One region of the Pradoshia sp. Z6_59 genome, then DNA from elsewhere that is predicted to be linked to it. Evidence: riboswitches for the same ligand, from Rfam matches in the RefSeq annotation. Region 1 holds a riboswitch; the other holds the start of a gene.
The links. A riboswitch is a leader RNA that binds a small molecule or an ion and turns the genes downstream of it on or off. The one in region 1 is predicted to bind preQ1.
Positions count from the first base shown of each region.

Region 2: another riboswitch for preQ1. It lies ahead of queC (7-cyano-7-deazaguanine synthase QueC); the one in region 1 lies ahead of AC4D4B_RS15110 (QueT transporter family protein).

Region 1 is NZ_JBZCPP010000016.1:57,177-60,603, forward strand. Features, by position in the region: gene nadE (NAD(+) synthase) at 1-359, opposite strand, end outside; gene AC4D4B_RS15105 (DoxX family membrane protein) at 737-1,267, shown strand; PreQ1 riboswitch class I at 1,433-1,477, shown strand; gene AC4D4B_RS15110 (QueT transporter family protein) at 1,485-1,970, shown strand; gene AC4D4B_RS15115 (ferritin-like domain-containing protein) at 2,126-2,560, shown strand; gene AC4D4B_RS15120 (DUF5068 domain-containing protein) at 2,642-3,352, opposite strand.
Region 2 is NZ_JBZCPP010000001.1:291,380-294,806, forward strand. Features, by position in the region: gene AC4D4B_RS01495 (C45 family autoproteolytic acyltransferase/hydrolase) at 49-1,071, shown strand; PreQ1 riboswitch class I at 1,351-1,397, shown strand; gene queF (preQ(1) synthase) at 1,523-2,023, shown strand; PreQ1 riboswitch class I at 2,062-2,105, shown strand; gene queC (7-cyano-7-deazaguanine synthase QueC) at 2,154-2,825, shown strand; gene AC4D4B_RS01510 (VUT family protein) at 2,825-3,367, shown strand.

The DNA.
Region 1 (3,427 bases):
TTGTATTGATCCGTAATGACATCGACAGTAGACTTTACATTAAAAGTAATATTTTCATCTGGTTTAATAAATTGCAGAGCACGCTGAGCATCCTCTTCATCTTGCTGTACTCCATATGGAAGTCTGACAGCAATAAATTTAGCTGCAAACCCTTCCTCACGCAGTTCTTCCACAGCCATCTGAGCCAGACGTCCTGCCAATGTAGAATCCTGACCGCCACTGATTCCTAGAACAAATCCTTTTGCTCCGCTCTTCTTTAAGTAACTTTTTAGGAACCCAACTCTGTCTTTGATTTCTTCTTTAGGGTTTATTTCCGGTTTAACATGTAATGCTTCAATAATAACTGATTGTAAGCTCATTCCCATTCCTCCTTCAAACACCTATACTATTATTTTCCTTAAATGTTCTCTTTCTAACCTTTTATCATTAAATATATTTTACTCTTATATATAAATTTTTAAATAGGTCATTTAATTTAGAGTATTGTTTTTTTATCCTTATACACCACACAAAATGGATAATTGCGTAAAAGTTTGTGAAGGAACGAACAATATCACGTTTGTAAAGTTGTTTTTAGTATTAACTTAAAAGGTTCACATATTTTTGTACAAAAAATGAAACACAGGGATAATACACCACATTATCAAGCATATGGTATATAAATAAGGTATAGAAAGTTACTGGCACTAAAAACCGCGGATTAGAGCCAGTTAAATCCATATGGGAGTGATTTAAAATGATGAATTGGTTACGAACTAATAAATATGCCTCCGGACTATTATTGATTATAAGATTGTATCTTGGTTATGAATGGATGATTCATGGATTTGAGAAAATTAAAGGCGGAGCATTTGATGCATCCGGATTCCTTGGAAATATTGTTGCTAATCCTGTAACTGGTCCAGACGGAGGGGCACTGTATCCGATGTATGGTTCATTCATTGAAAAATTTGCGATTCCTAACGTAGGGTTAATCAACATCCTAATTCCATGGGGAGAATTTCTAGTTGGGCTGGGGTTACTGCTTGGTGTCTTAACAACTACAGCTGCCTTCTTTGGATTATTAATGAATTTTATGTTTTTATTTGGCGGAACAGTATCTACTAACCCGCTCTACATCATACTGGGAATGGTTATTCTTGTAGCAGGTGCAAATGCCGGCCGATTCGGTGGAGACTATTACGTTCTTCCATGGATTCGTAAAACAATCTTTAAAAAGGATGACATAAAGCCAATTAATACAAAAAAGTTAACTCCAAGTCATTAAACTAACGATTAAATATCTGTGACGCCGAGATTTCTCTCGGCGTCTTTTATTGATTTATGCCAGTCGATCATAACTATACGATGATGTTTTGCCATGATCCAACTACAATCCTTTGTTGACTATGCATCTTATTATGCTTATGATTATTTGGTGTCTTCGGAAATACTAAACGTGGTTCGTAACCATCCCACGATAAAAAACTAAGGGAGAGAAAAAAATGAATATTAGAACGCTTGCTGTAAATGGAGTTTTGGCAGCCTTATATATTGCTGTCACTATAATCGTACAGCCAATCGCATTTTCGAACATTCAGTTTCGAGTACCTGAAATGTTCAATCACTTGATTGTATTTAATAAAAAATACATGTATGGGATTGTGATAGGAGTATTTATCTCTAACCTCTTTTTCTCATCAATGGGTGCATATGATTTAATATTTGGTGTTGGCCAATCCATACTAGCATTAACAATCACCATTCTAACCTTCCGATTTGTCCGCAATATTTGGGCAAGGATGGCTATTAATACATTCGTTTTTACTTTTACCATGTTCTTAATTGCTATAGAGTTAAATATTGTTTTGAAACTTCCTTTCTGGTTTGCATGGGCAACAACCGCAGCTGGAGAATTAGCAGTCATGACAATTGGTGCTCCAATTATGTATGCTCTCAATAAACGTATTAATTTCTCAAAATTAATCTGACTTAATAATCCAAGCTTGGCCCTTTATCGGATCAGGCTTTTTATTATGTAAAAATATTCCTGAACATTTCAAAATCCTGCCACAAAAAAAATGCTTAATATGTAGTAAAGTAGGGTACATTTGAATTATAGAATATAGAAGGAGTGGATTATAGAATGGAAAAAAAATTAAAAGAATTAATAGATGGTTTAAATGAAGATCTAGCAAACGAATATGCTGCATCAATCATGTATTCTAGCTATGCGGCAATGGTTTCTGGTTTATACAGACAAACACTGAAACCTTTCTTTGAAGGTGAAATAGCCGATGAACAGGGACATGCTTTATATCTTGCAGAAAAAATCAGTACATTGGGTGGAACACCAACTGTAACACCAGCAGAAGTTAAACAAACCACTGATGTTAAGGTAATGCTTGAATCTGCCTATCAGGCAGAAAAAGATACAATAGATCGCTACGAAACACGCAAGAAACAAGCTGAGGAATTAGGCTTAACTGAATTAGTTGTCAAACTAGAAGATCTTATCTCCGATGAAACAGGCCATATGGAAGAGATTGGCCGCATTCTTAGTGACTCCAGATTTGATTAATTCTTAACAATCTGCAACATATTTAACACAGGGAAAGAACCGTAATTCTGACAAGCAGAATTACGGTTCTTTTTATGGCTATTACTTCGGTAATGGAATTTCAAATTCTGTCTTTTTCCCATCAAATAAATCTTTACCTTCACTATTTAGGAATGGTCCAAACTCCAATTTTAAATTTCGCGTTTTTGAAAACAAATCCTTGTCTATTAAAAAGACATGAAGCTTTTCACTAGATGTTCCTGCAGCCATTTCTCCTTGTTGGCTCGGCTCAAGATTTGTTTCTGGAAGATAGATTATTTGATTATCGTTCCCCCTTAAAAAAGAACGGATGGATTGATATATCAATGGTTGTTTGGAATTGTTCTCAAGCTTTAATTTTAGGGTAAGCGCTATACGGTCTCTTTCATTTAAATTTTTGAACTTTGATTTAACTGCCTCTGTTGGGGTGATCTCAGCATACTGTATACCCTCTAACGTAATGATTACGTCTTCAATATTTTTAGTTTCATTCATTTTTAAATTTTCATATAGTATCTTTTTCACACCCATATTACCAGAAGTAAATCGATCTTGATACACCTCAGAGGATACAGATGGCTCTTCTCCTTTTGCTGCCACGCCATTTTTTGTTTCTTTATCATCGGTACCTTCATTATTATCGGTACTTACATCTTCTGTAGTATGATTCTTTTTATTTTCCTCGTTTATCGTCTCTTCTTTTTCACTTCCACATGCTGATACTGCTAAGATAAAAAATGCCAAAAATATAAACCTCAGTCCCTTTTGTATCATAATTCAACCTCCAATATTTTTTTATTGTAAAGTTGTTAGTTAATTTATACCTCTGCTTAATTCTTAATATTCTAA
Region 2 (3,427 bases), on a different contig from region 1:
TGTAACGAGGACTACAATCGAGACAAGCAAAGAAGGGGAGAATTACGAATGGAAGAGTTGATAATCAGACTAGTAGAGTTAAAGGGAAGCCCTTTTGAATATGGGCTAAAGCAAAGTGAAGAAATTAAGTCGACACTGCTTTCAAATCAACTGCGTTTACTTGAGGATTTGAGCACTACTTCAAATACGAAGATAGCAAAAGAAATACTAAAGGACATGTCACCGAATCTTTTAGAGGAACTTAGAGGTTTGGCGGAAGGACTGGATATGGAGTTAGACACCATCATTAGGCTGTATAGTGGCTATGATGTAAATTTTCCAGCAATGGGTTGCACGGCATTCATAAAGGATGACTATTATGTGCGAAACTATGATTTTAGCCCTGAGCTTTATGATGCAAGACTTGTTTTCTCTAAACCAGCTGATGGCTATGCCAGTGTTGGATTTAGTCAGCAGGTAATTGGCAGACTTGATGGGATGAATGAAAAAGGGCTTGTTGTTGGATTACATTTTGTAAACAGTGAACATAAATCAGAAGGTTTTCTTGCGACAACAATTGTAAGAATACTATTGGATCAGTGTGCTAGTATAGAAGAAGCAATCGACCTTATTTCAATACTTCCCCATGGATATTGCTACAATTATTCTATTACTGATCCGAGCGGAAAAGGTGTAATAGTAGAAGCCTCTCCTCAGAAACAGATTTTTAATTACGGCCCTCCGTTAATATGTACAAATCATTTTCAATCGAAAACATTGCAAGACAAAAATGAGAAAGAGATACAAGGATCCATAAAACGTAAAGAGTATGTAAGCAGTCTATTAACAGAGGAACTTTCTCCTTTAACAGCGTATCGTCATTTTAATGACGGCAATTCTCCTTTATTTTTTAACTACTATAAAGAGTACTTTGGAACATTGCATACAGTTGTTTATTTGCCAAAGGAATTAAGTCTTATCGTTGGTGTAGGGGAGAATAGTGAACCAAAAATGTTTTCCTTAAGAAAATATTTGGATGGTAATATTAATCTTCCTAAAGTATTAAAAGGAACGATTCAACAAGCGGAATAAAATAAATGGTCCATCCCTCTGTGGTGTTGTTTAAGTAGGACATTGTTTTTAAACAGAATAGATGGCAGCGTAAATTAAAAAACGGATTAATCCCATCAATCAGTAGGACTAGTCAGATGAGCATTTTATGGAGAAGGATTGTAAATAACTTTATAGCGGAGACTAGTATGAGATTTTTTATTGAGTATATTACAATCAGTTATCTTTTTTATTTTTCCTTTTATATCCATTAATGGGTGTGGTATGATAAGAGATAATTAAAATAATATCTGAAGAATTTCAGGAGAGGTTCATAGCGGATACCCTCTATAAAAAACTATGGATACATGTCATTCTCGCCATGTCCATATATTGGACGTGGCTTTTTTGACTTTCTAAGTAGTTATTTTTATAGAAAAAGAGCATGCCCCTCCTTGGAATGATTAGATATCTAATTCAAGGAGGGTTATTTATGTCTGGTCGGCATCAAACAGAAGGATTAGAGGATTTAACGTTATTAGGAAATCAAAATGTGAAGTATGCATTTAATTATGCACCTGAAGTATTAGAGTCTGTAGATAATTTACATTCAGACCGGGATTATTTTGTTAAGTTTAATTGCCCTGAGTTTACAAGTCTCTGTCCAATTACGCAGCAACCGGATTTCGCGACCATGTATATTTCGTATATTCCGGATAAAAAAATTGTAGAAAGTAAGTCACTAAAATTATATTTATTTAGTTTCCGTAACCATGGAGATTTCCACGAAGACTGTGTCAATATCATTATGAATGACTTAATTAAACTGCTAGATCCACGTTATATCGAGGTGTGGGGTAAATTTACTCCACGTGGGGGTATTTCAATTGACCCTTGGTGTAACTATGGCCGTCCAGGTACGAAGTTTGAAGAAATAGCAAATTATCGTTTAATGAATCACGATTTATATCCAGAAAAAATTGATAATCGCTAACTGCAGGTTATGAAAATATCAATAAAATCCTTATAGCCAAGGGAGAGGTTGTTAGCAACCCTCTATAAAAAACTAAGAAGAACAGCGCATCTATCTTAGTGCTGTTTTTCATTTGAATGGAGAATGATCAATGAAGCAAGAAAAAGCATTAGTCGTGTTTAGTGGCGGACAGGATAGTACGACCTGCTTGTTTTTGGCATTAAAAAAATTTAAAGAGGTTGAGGTTGTGACATTTAATTATGGACAACGACATGCATTAGAAATTGAATGTGCAAAGCAAATCGCTAATGAATTAAACGTCCATCATCACATTTTAGATATGTCATTACTAAATCAACTTGCTCCAAATGCATTAACACGCGCTGATATTGAGGTGAAGGATGGTGCGGAAGGTGGGTTGCCATCAACATTTGTACCGGGCCGCAATTTATTATTTTTATCTTTTGCAGGTGTATTAGCGAAACAAATCGGTGCAAAGCATATTATTACAGGTGTTTGCGAGACAGATTTTAGTGGATATCCAGATTGTCGCGATATTTTTATAAAATCGTTAAACGTCACAATAAATTTATCAATGGAAGAAGCATTTGTTATACATACACCTTTAATGTGGTTGAACAAAGCAGAGACATGGTCCTTAGCAGATGAATTTGGTGCATTTGATTTTGTAAAAGAAAAGACCTTAACGTGTTATCACGGTATTAAAGCGGACGGCTGTGGTGAGTGTCCCGCTTGTAAGCTGCGTCTACAAGGAATGCACACATATTTACATACCAAACAGCATATAGGAGGATCAAAATGATACGCATTCTATTTTATTTAGTATCAATTGTAACGGCAAATGTACTGACAGCCCGCTTTGCGCCATTTGAATTTTGGATATTCATTATTCCAATGGGCTCGTTCTTAATTGGTGCAACATTTATCTTCCGTGATTTGGTCCAAAATAAACTTGGTCGTAAGAGGACATATGGTTTTATTTTCTTAGCCTTAGTATTATCAGCTACTGCATCGTATTTATTAGGAGATACCCTAATTATCGTCGCAGCTTCTGCGCTATCATTCTTAATCGCAGAAACAACAGATACAGAAATTTATACACGTTTAAAACTGCCGATGGCTTGGCGTGTCTTTTATAGTGGAATGGTTGGAGGTTTATTAGATTCAGTTGTGTTCGTCATTGTCGGACTAAGCCCATTAGGAGCTGGGTATATTCCTTGGTCAGCTGTACCAGCGGCAATTATTGGTCAGATTATCGTGAAAACGGTTATGCAAATGATTGGTGCTTATCTATTAGGGAAAGGGTTGTCTTATAAAGAAAAACATCTGGCGAAAGCATCTTAATCATTATTTAAATTATTACTTCTGTTTCAGGTATTAAAAAGTCTATCTCATACATTCCAT